4 regions of the Bradyrhizobium sp. CCGE-LA001 genome follow, and region 1 is predicted to be linked to each of the others. Evidence: predicted binding sites of a transcription regulator. Region 1 holds the regulator's gene; each other region holds the start of a gene.
What was found. The regulator PhoB, encoded in region 1, activates phosphate uptake and scavenging genes when phosphate is short. The targets are predictions, from matches to a motif close to TGTCATNNANCTGTCAT.
Positions count from the first base shown of each region.

Region 2: the regulator PhoB is predicted to act here: its motif matches at 1,347-1,363, upstream of BCCGELA001_RS17230 (RNA degradosome polyphosphate kinase).
Region 3: the regulator PhoB is predicted to act here: its motif matches at 755-771, upstream of BCCGELA001_RS25195 (UDP-2,3-diacylglucosamine diphosphatase).
Region 4: the regulator PhoB is predicted to act here: its motif matches at 822-838, upstream of BCCGELA001_RS01885 (DUF2794 domain-containing protein).

Region 1 is NZ_CP013949.1:7,551,128-7,553,326, reverse strand. It holds gene phoU (phosphate signaling complex protein PhoU) at 1-434, shown strand, start outside; gene phoB (phosphate regulon transcriptional regulator PhoB) at 457-1,164, shown strand; gene BCCGELA001_RS34325 (GcrA family cell cycle regulator) at 1,405-1,917, opposite strand.
Region 2 is NZ_CP013949.1:3,750,335-3,752,533, forward strand. It holds gene BCCGELA001_RS17230 (RNA degradosome polyphosphate kinase) at 1-1,273, opposite strand, end outside; gene BCCGELA001_RS17235 (DnaA ATPase domain-containing protein) at 1,420-2,097, opposite strand; gene BCCGELA001_RS17240 (CDP-alcohol phosphatidyltransferase family protein) at 2,190-2,199, opposite strand, start outside.
Region 3 is NZ_CP013949.1:5,377,384-5,379,582, reverse strand. It holds gene thiD (bifunctional hydroxymethylpyrimidine kinase/phosphomethylpyrimidine kinase) at 1-454, shown strand, start outside; gene BCCGELA001_RS25195 (UDP-2,3-diacylglucosamine diphosphatase) at 795-1,607, shown strand; gene BCCGELA001_RS25190 (glycosyltransferase family 4 protein) at 1,621-2,199, shown strand, end outside.
Region 4 is NZ_CP013949.1:391,615-393,813, reverse strand. It holds gene BCCGELA001_RS01890 (GNAT family N-acetyltransferase) at 1-279, shown strand, start outside; gene BCCGELA001_RS01885 (DUF2794 domain-containing protein) at 381-752, opposite strand; gene BCCGELA001_RS01880 (DUF1223 domain-containing protein) at 1,309-2,085, opposite strand.

The DNA.
Region 1 (2,199 bases):
TGGAGCGCATCGGCGACCTCGCCAAGAACATGGGCAAACGCGTCGCCGCGCTGGATGCGGACTTCCATCCGCTGAAGCTGTTTCGCGGCCTCGAGCACATGACCGACCTCGTGCAGCAGCAGGTCAAGTCGGTGCTGGACGCCTATGCCGCGCATGACCTGCCGGCGGCGATGGCGGTGTGGAAGGGCGACGAGGAGGTCGACGCCATCTGCACCTCGCTGTTCCGCGAGCTCCTCACCTACATGATGGAGGATCCGCGCAACATCTCGTTCTGCATCCACCTGATGTTCTGCGCCAAGAACATCGAGCGGATCGGCGACCACGCCACCAACATCGCCGAGACCGTGTTCTACATGATCGAGGGTCAGGCGATGACCGACAAGCGGCCGAAGGGCGACATGACGACCTTCGCCACGACGGTCCCGAATACCTGACGACTTAAGGAGCGACGACCACATGGGCGCACGCATTATGGTGGTTGAAGACGAAGAAGCTCTCACCGAGCTTCTGCGCTACAACCTCGAAGGCGACGGCTATGACGTGGAGACGGTGATGCGCGGCGACGACGCCGACACTCGCCTCAAGGAACACATCCCCGATCTGATCGTGCTCGACTGGATGCTGCCGGGGCTGTCAGGCATCGAGCTGTGCCGGCGTCTGCGCACCCGTCCCGAGACCAAGCAGCTGCCGATCATCATGCTCACCGCGCGCGGCGAGGAGAGCGAGCGGGTGCGGGGTCTTGCGACCGGCGCCGACGATTACATCGTCAAGCCGTTCTCGGTGCCGGAGCTGCTGGCGCGGGTGAAGGGCCTTCTGCGGCGGGCAAGCCCGGAGCGGCTCGCCACTGTGCTGGCCTATGGCGACATCGAGCTCGACCGCGACAAGCGCCGCGTCGCGCGCTCGGGCCGGCCGATCGATCTCGGCCCGACCGAGTATCGCCTTCTGGAGTTCTTCCTGGAGCATCCGGGCCGCGTGTTCTCGCGCGAGCAACTGCTCGACAGCGTCTGGGGCCGCGACATCTACATCGACGAACGCACCGTCGACGTCCATATCGGCCGCCTGCGCAAGCTGCTCAATCTCGGCCGCGAGCAGGACCCGATCCGCACGGTCCGCGGTGCCGGCTATGCGCTCGACGATCGGTTTGCGAAGGCGGAGCAGACGTAAGGTTTTTGAGTTTGTTCGCTGGCAGCTGTGGCTACAATCTCAACTGTCGTCCCGGGGCGCGCGCAGCGCGAACCCGGGACCCATAAACACAAGACGTGGTTGGGCGACGACTCGGTGTGACCATCTCGCGCAACACTTGCGCCCTGAGGTTATGGATCCCCGCGTTCGCGGGGGTGACACCGAGCAATTGGAGCCGTCATCGCGCGACGGCTGCTGTCCTTGCAGTCAGTTAAACCCCGCTCACCGCGTGCTCGGCTTGGCCGGCGCGCGCCGACGATCCGCTGCGGGCTGATAGGCGACGCGCGAGTGCTGGGCGCAGTAGGGCAGGCCGGAGAGCGCCTTGCCGCCGCAGAAGAAGAAATCCGGGCTCGAGGGATCGCCGACCGGCCAGTGGCAGGTCGCCTCGTTCAATTCCAGCAGCGACAGCCGCTGGCTCATCGGCACCACGTTGTCGTAGGTGACGGGCTCTGCCTCGACCTCGACCTCGAAGGCCTGCGCCAGCGCGGTGTTGCCGCGTGAGATCGGACGGGTCACCCGCATCATGTGCTGCGCCGGACGCGCCTTGCGCGGCCGGGGCGCGGCCGAAGACGGACTCTTGGCGCGGCCGGACAGGCCGAGCCTGTGCACTTTGCCGATCACGGCATTGCGGGTCACATTGCCGAGCTCAGCCGCGATCTGGCTGGCCGAAAGTCCGGCCTCCCAGAGCTTTTTCAGCTGCTCGACGCGATCATCGGACCAGGTCAAAACCGTCATTGCACCCTTTCCCTCGCTGCGCGCCGCCATCCTGGGGCCTCGCAGCGAATGCCTAAGCCTTGAAAAAACCCGTGCCGCCAGAATCCCTTAAGGCTCGCCGGGCGCGCAACGAGCGCCCGAACGTTTACGCCGGTACATGAGGACTCTTGGGATCAGAACCGCTGCACGAGATGTCGTATCTGACAGTCCAAACGCTACAATATGGCGTGACTCCCGCGCAAGAGTCCGCCGACTCGCTTCCACATGTTCCGTGGTGAAAACCCCGCAAAATCGGCACCGCAA
Region 2 (2,199 bases), 3.8 Mb from region 1:
CTTCGTCGAAGCGCGCCTTCAGCTCGATCAGCGCGGTGACGGACTTGCCGGCTTCGGCGGCCTCCGCAAGCGTGCGCACGATCGGCGAATTGTTGGAAGTGCGATAGAGCGTCTGCTTGATCGCGACCACGTCGGGGTCGCGCGCGGCCTGTTGCAGGAACTGCACCACCACGTCGAAGGACTCGTAGGGGTGATGGACGACGAGGTCCTTCTGCCGGATCGCGGCGAAGATGTCGCCGCCATGCTCGCGCACGCGCTCGGGGTGACGCGGCACATAAGGCGTGAATTCGAGGTCTGGACGGTCGAGGCGCGTCAGTTGCGAGAGCTCGTTCATCGCCTGCACGCCGTCGACCAGGAATACCTCGTCGTCGGCGGCCGACAGGGCATGCTGGACGAAGCTGCGTAGCTCCTCCGGCATCTTGGCGTCGATCTCGAGCCGGATCACCGACCCGCGGCGCCGCCGCTTCAGTGCTGTCTCGAACAAGCGGACGAGGTCTTCCGCCTCTTCCTCGATTTCGAGCTCGGAGTCGCGGATGATGCGGAAGGCACCCTGGCCGTGCAGATTGTAGCCGGGGAACAGGCGGTTGATGAACAGGGCGGTCGCCTGCTCCAGCGAGATCAGCCGGACGGCCTTGCCCTCGGCGGGCAGGCGGATGAAGCGGTCGATCTTGCCGGGCATGCGGATCAGCGCGTTCATCTGCCTGCCGTCGGCGGCACGGGTGAGCTGGAGCGCGATGGTGAAGCCGAGGCTCGGAATGAACGGGAAAGGGTGGGCCGGATCGATTGCGAGTGGCGTCAGCAGCGGGAACACGTTGTTGAGGAAATAATCCTCGATCCAGGTCCGTTCCGCCTTGGTGACCTCCTTGCCTTCGACCAGCACGATGCCGACCTCGGCGAGCGTGCCGCGCAGATCGCGCCAGATCGCCTGCTGGTCGGAGGCAAGCTCGGAGACGGTGCGATTGATCAGAGCGAGCTGTTCGGAGGGCGTCAGGCCGTCGGGGCTGCGTTCAGCAATGCCCTCGCGCACCTGGGCCTTGATGCCGGCGACGCGGACCATGAAGAATTCGTCGAGGTTATTCGCCGAAATCGACAGGAATCGCACCCGTTCCAGCAGGGGGTGGCTAGGATTGACCGATTCCTCCAGGACGCGGCGGTTGAAATGCAGCCAGGAGAGCTCGCGGTTGATGAATCGCTCGGGGCTGGAGGCGATCGCCGGCAGGCCCTCAGGTTCCTGGGCTTTTTCTTTTGTCTCAACAGCTTGCGCGGAATCCATCAGAAGTCGGTCCATCCAGTTCGCCTCACTTTGCGACTTATGCGCAAAACCGGCCGGAGCATGTGTTAGAGCGATGACGTTTCGATGACATTGATGTTCCGCCGCTCCGCCGCGTCAAGCGGCCTTGGTGGCCCAGCGCAGGCCGGTCAGGCGTCGCGGAGCAGCTCAGCCGCCAGCGCCCGGGTGACTGGGCGGCCGAGCCGCAGGGCCTCGCTGTCGAGCAGCTCCACGGCCCGGCGGGCGGCCGCCGACGATCGCTCCAGCCGGGTGGCGAGATAGCCGACCACGCTCTCATCCACGGTGAGCTGCCGGTCGGCGCAGAATTTGACGATCAGGCCACGGAACAGCTGGTCGTCGGGCGGCAGCAGCGCGACAACAGGCACGGCGCGCAGACGCGAACGCAGGTCGCGCAGCTCGATCTCGAGCGAGGCCGGCACCTCGCGCCCGGTGAAGAGGACGTAGGCACCGTCCTCGCGGGCGAGATTCATCAGGTGGAAAAGGGCGCGCTCGTCGAACGCCTTCGCCTTGAGGTCCTCGACCACCAGCGCTCCGGTGGCGAGCGCACCCGGGACAGCCGCAGCAGTCAGCGCATTGGCGATGGTCGAGCGGGCGCCGGCCTCTTCGGCCCAAATCGCGGCAAGGTGGCTCTTGCCGCTTCCCTCGGGTCCGGCCAGCCACATGATCCGGTTCGGCCATTCCGGCCAGCTGTCGATCAGGCCCAGCCCGGCCGCGTTGGCCGGGCCTTCCAGGAAATTGTCCCGGCTGAGGCTTTCCGCGTGCGGAAGCGAAAACGCCAATTGTCGGGGGTGAACGCGGCCTGCCACGCTTGCTTTGCTCCGTGCCGGCGCGCCGGCTTCAGCTTGAAGATTCGATCCTATCCGGCGCGAGTTGGCCTTTTGCGGGGCCGCTTCGCAGCTCATTTGGCC
Region 3 (2,199 bases), 2.2 Mb from region 1:
GCTCGCCGCCGAAGCGATCGAAGCGTTGCGCACGCGACTGATTCCGCTGGCCTCGGTGATCACGCCGAACCTGCCCGAGGCCGCCGCGCTGCTCGACGAGCCCGTGGCGGCGAGCGAGGCTGCAATCGAAAGCCAGGGGCGCCGGCTGCTGGCGCTCGGCTGCCGTGCCGTCCTGATCAAGGGCGGGCACGGCGAGGGCGCGGAGAGCACCGACTATCTGATCGATGCCGACAGTACGATCGCGCTCGCTGCGCCCCGCATCGCCACCGGGAATACCCATGGCACGGGCTGCTCGCTGTCATCGGCGATCGCGGCGGGCCTCGCCAAGGGCGAGGCGCTCGAGCAGGCCGTGCGCAACGCCAAGGCCTGGATCACCGCGGCGATCGCGGCCGCCGACCGCTTCAGCGTCGGCCACGGCCACGGACCGGTCCATCATTTCCACAAGTTCTATTGAAGCGGGTAAAGCCTGAACGCACGCCTCGTCCTTCGAGACGACCGCCTCAGCGGTCTCCCGATGAGGCCAAGCAGCACGGCACATCGAAACTGCTGCCGCCCATTCAGTCCTCATCCTGAGGGGCCCGCCTTAAGCGGGCGTCTCGAAGGATGGCAGCAGTGCCAGTCTCAAAAGGGAGCTCGGACCAATACGGGCAGCCCCTGCGGCGCCATGTCGCCTGATTGTCGCATGCGACTGATATTCGCGGGCAGGGCGAGGCGAGGTTTGATTCGTATCCGCGGGTGCCTCAAGGGTTCAATCGGTCATCTCCCTGTCACGGGACATTGTTACGGGTTGGCGCATGGGAAGTTACGATGTGAGTGACGAGAGCCCGGAGCGGCGCTTTCGCACGTTGTTCATCTCCGACGTCCATCTCGGAGCCCGCGGTTCCCAAGCCGATCTTCTGCTCGACTTCCTGCGCTACCACGACGCCGACACCATCTATCTCGTCGGGGACATCGTCGACGGCTGGGCGCTGAAATCGAGCTGGCACTGGCCGCAATCGCACAACGACCTCGTCCAGAAGCTGCTGCGCAAGGCGCGCAAGGGCGCCAAGGTCATCTACATTCCCGGCAATCACGACGAATTCCTGCGCAATTATTACGGCACGCATTTCGGCGGCATCGACGTCGTCGAGAACACCGTCCATACCGGCGCCGACGGTAAGCGCTATCTCGTCATCCATGGCGATATCTTCGATCTCGTGGTGCAGAACGCGCGCTGGCTCGCCCATCTCGGCGACAGGGCCTACGACTTCGCGATCCAGATGAATCGCTTCGTCAACTTCTTCCGCCGCCTGTTCGGCGTGCCCTATTGGTCGCTGTCGCAATGGGCCAAGCAGAAGGTGAAGAACGCCGTCAACTATATCGGCGCTTTCGAGCAGGCGCTCGCCGCCGAGGCGCGGCGCCACGACGCCGACGGCGTGATCTGCGGCCACATCCACTACGCCGTGATCCGCGACGAAGGCGGCATCCGCTACATGAATTGCGGCGACTGGGTCGAGAGCTGCACGGCTCTCGTCGAGCACGACGACGGCCATTTCGAGATCATCACCTGGGCGGACCAGCTTCAGAAGCCGGCAGCCGTCCCGCAGGTCGCGGCAAGAGCTGCGTGACGAGAGCCGCCTGATGCGCATCCTGGTCGCGACCGACGCCTGGCACCCGCAAGTCAACGGTGTGGTTCGGACGCTGACCAAGCTCGCCGACGCCGGCAAGAGCCTAGGCGTCGAGTTCGCGTTCCTGACGCCGCAATCGTTCCGCACCTTCGCGATGCCGAGCTATCGCGACGTCCGCCTCGCCATGCCGCGCCCGGCGCGCATCGCGAAGCTGATCGAGGAAGCGCGCCCGGACAGCATCCACATCGCGACGGAAGGTCCGATCGGCCTGATGGTCCGCCGCTATTGCCGCCAGCGCAAGCTGCCGTTCACGACCAGCTTCCACACCCGCTTTCCCGAATATGTCCGCGCCCGCGTGCCGGTGCCGGGCTCGCTGATCTGGCGGGCGCTGCGCCGCTTCCACAGTCCCAGCCGGGCCGTGATGGCGGCAACGCCCGCGCTCGCCCGCGAGCTGACGGAGCGCGGCTTCGACAATGTCGTGCTGTGGCCGCGCGGCGTCGACACGCAGCTGTTCCATCCGCGACCCGTCGATCTCTGCCTGCCCGCGCCGGTATTCCTGTCGGTCGGCCGGGTCGCAGTGGAGAAAAATCTC
Region 4 (2,199 bases), 670 kb from region 1:
GAGAACTCGATCTATCTCGATCCCTCCTTCCACCGCCGCGGTGTTGGCTCGCTGCTCTTGGAGCGGCTGATCGTCGAATGCGAGGCGCGCGGCTTCCGCCAGATGATCGCGGTGATCGGTGATTCCGCCAATGCCGGCTCGATTGGCCTTCACACCAAGGGCGGCTTCAGGATGATCGGCACGCATCCCAATGTCGGCCTGAAATTCGGCCGCTGGCTCGACACGGTGATGATGCAGCGCGAACTCGGCGAGGGCGCGGCCACGGTGCCGGGGAAGTAGGGCGCTGTAATTCTCGTAGCCCGGGTGAGCGAAGCGATACCCGGGAACGGTGCTAGACGATTCCCGGATGTCGCTCGCTCATCCGGGCTACAAGACGGTCGTCAGACCACCGCCAGCTTCCGGTCGATCACCAGCAGCACGCGCTCGAGCTCATGACCGCGGCGCAGGATCAGACCCGTCGCCGAGATCACGCTGTATATGCCCTGCTTGCGCGCGAGCCGCGGGTCCTTCTCGATGCGATAGATCGGCACCTCGGAGGCGCGGCGATAGACCGAGAACACGGCGCGGTCCTTCAGGAAGTCGATGGCGTAGTCGCGCCACTCGCCGTCGGCGACCATGCGGCCGTAGAGATTGAGAATACGATGCAGCTCCAGCCGGTTGAACGTCACCCGGTTGGGCTGCGCAGTCGTAGCGGCGGGGCGCGCCGCCGCGCGCTGCTCGCTCGGATCGGCATCCTCCGACATCAGACTCATGGGAAGCGCCTCCTCATCTCACCACAATGACCCGCGTCCCCCGAAACCGTCCCGGACCCCGAGGGGATCATGACAATTGCATGATCGCGCCAACCGTTCCCGGCCGCAAGGGGCTCCTCGTTCAACCTATCGAATCGGCTGCAAATCCGGGCACACGCAGGAGTGGAACTCTGTCGCGACGACCGTCACGGGATCGTTAGCAGGAATCATAGTGTCGCCGCTTTTCCGCCAAGCGCCCGCCGCCCTGCGTTGCGAAAAGACTCACGTGCGTTGACCCGGTCCTTTCGGTTCCGGATTCCTCAGCCCCCAGCCCCCCGGGGTCGAACAGGATCGGGTCTGTACGCACGGCAAGGAGGGCCAACGCAAGTTGGTCCTTTTTTGTTTGTGTCGGGATGTTTCTGCCGATGCGCCGTCCGTCTGAGGGCCGCGCATTTGCGTGGCGTCTCGAAGGATCAAGGCCGAGCTACAGCAGCGGGGGCCTTCCATGGTTCGAGACGCGCGCAAGGGCGCGCTCACCATGAGGGTCGAGAGCGGAGTCTACGAGAAATTCTGAAAATCAGTGCAGCGACGTGTACGCGGCGCCCAGCATTGGGCCCGGCTTCTCCCGGCTGCCGTCCTGGATATAGACCACCGCGCCGTCGACGCCGTCGCGCGTGAGGTTCTCGATGGGCACCGTCCAAGATTCCGGACGGCCGGTCCAGTCACCGACCTTGAGCAGATTGCGCACCACATTGTGATAGGTGACCTGCTGTCCACGATTCTCACCGCGGGTGATGGTGATCGGCACCGACTTGGCGATCGAGCAGATCCAGACCTCGCCGTGGGAGACCGCGGGCTCCTTGCTCGCGGCCACCGAAACGTTGATCTGCTTGCCCGAGAGCGACATCGTCACCGGCACGCTCATCACGCCCACGCCCTTGTCGGTCTTGCCGATCGCATTCTCGATGCCGGTGCGATCGCTGCCGATGACATGTGTGGAGCCGTTGACCACGACCTGCGGCGTGTAGACCTCACGGTCGCCGCGCATGCGCGAATAGGCACGCTGCCGTGCAGAGAAGCGCGAATCCGCCAGCGTGTCCTTCCAGCCGAGATAGTCCCAATAGTCGATCGGCATGCTCAGCGCGATCACAGAGGGATCCTTGGAGAGATCGCCGATGATCTTGTCGGCGGGCGGGCAGGACGAGCAGCCCTGAGAGGTAAATAATTCGACGACGGCGCGGGGTTCAGCCTCGGCGGGGCGGATGACGGCGACGATGGCACAGATGCCCAGAGCTCCCGACCAGAGCGCACCAGACCAACGCGAAACCAGATGAGAAGCCGTCATTGCTGTCATGTCGAACGTCACACACCGTCACTCGTCGAGGAAGATCCTATCGCCTGATGGTCACCGTAGTCTTACGGGCACGGCACGTTCATCCGTCCAACGCGAAGTTTTCCGCCGGGCGGG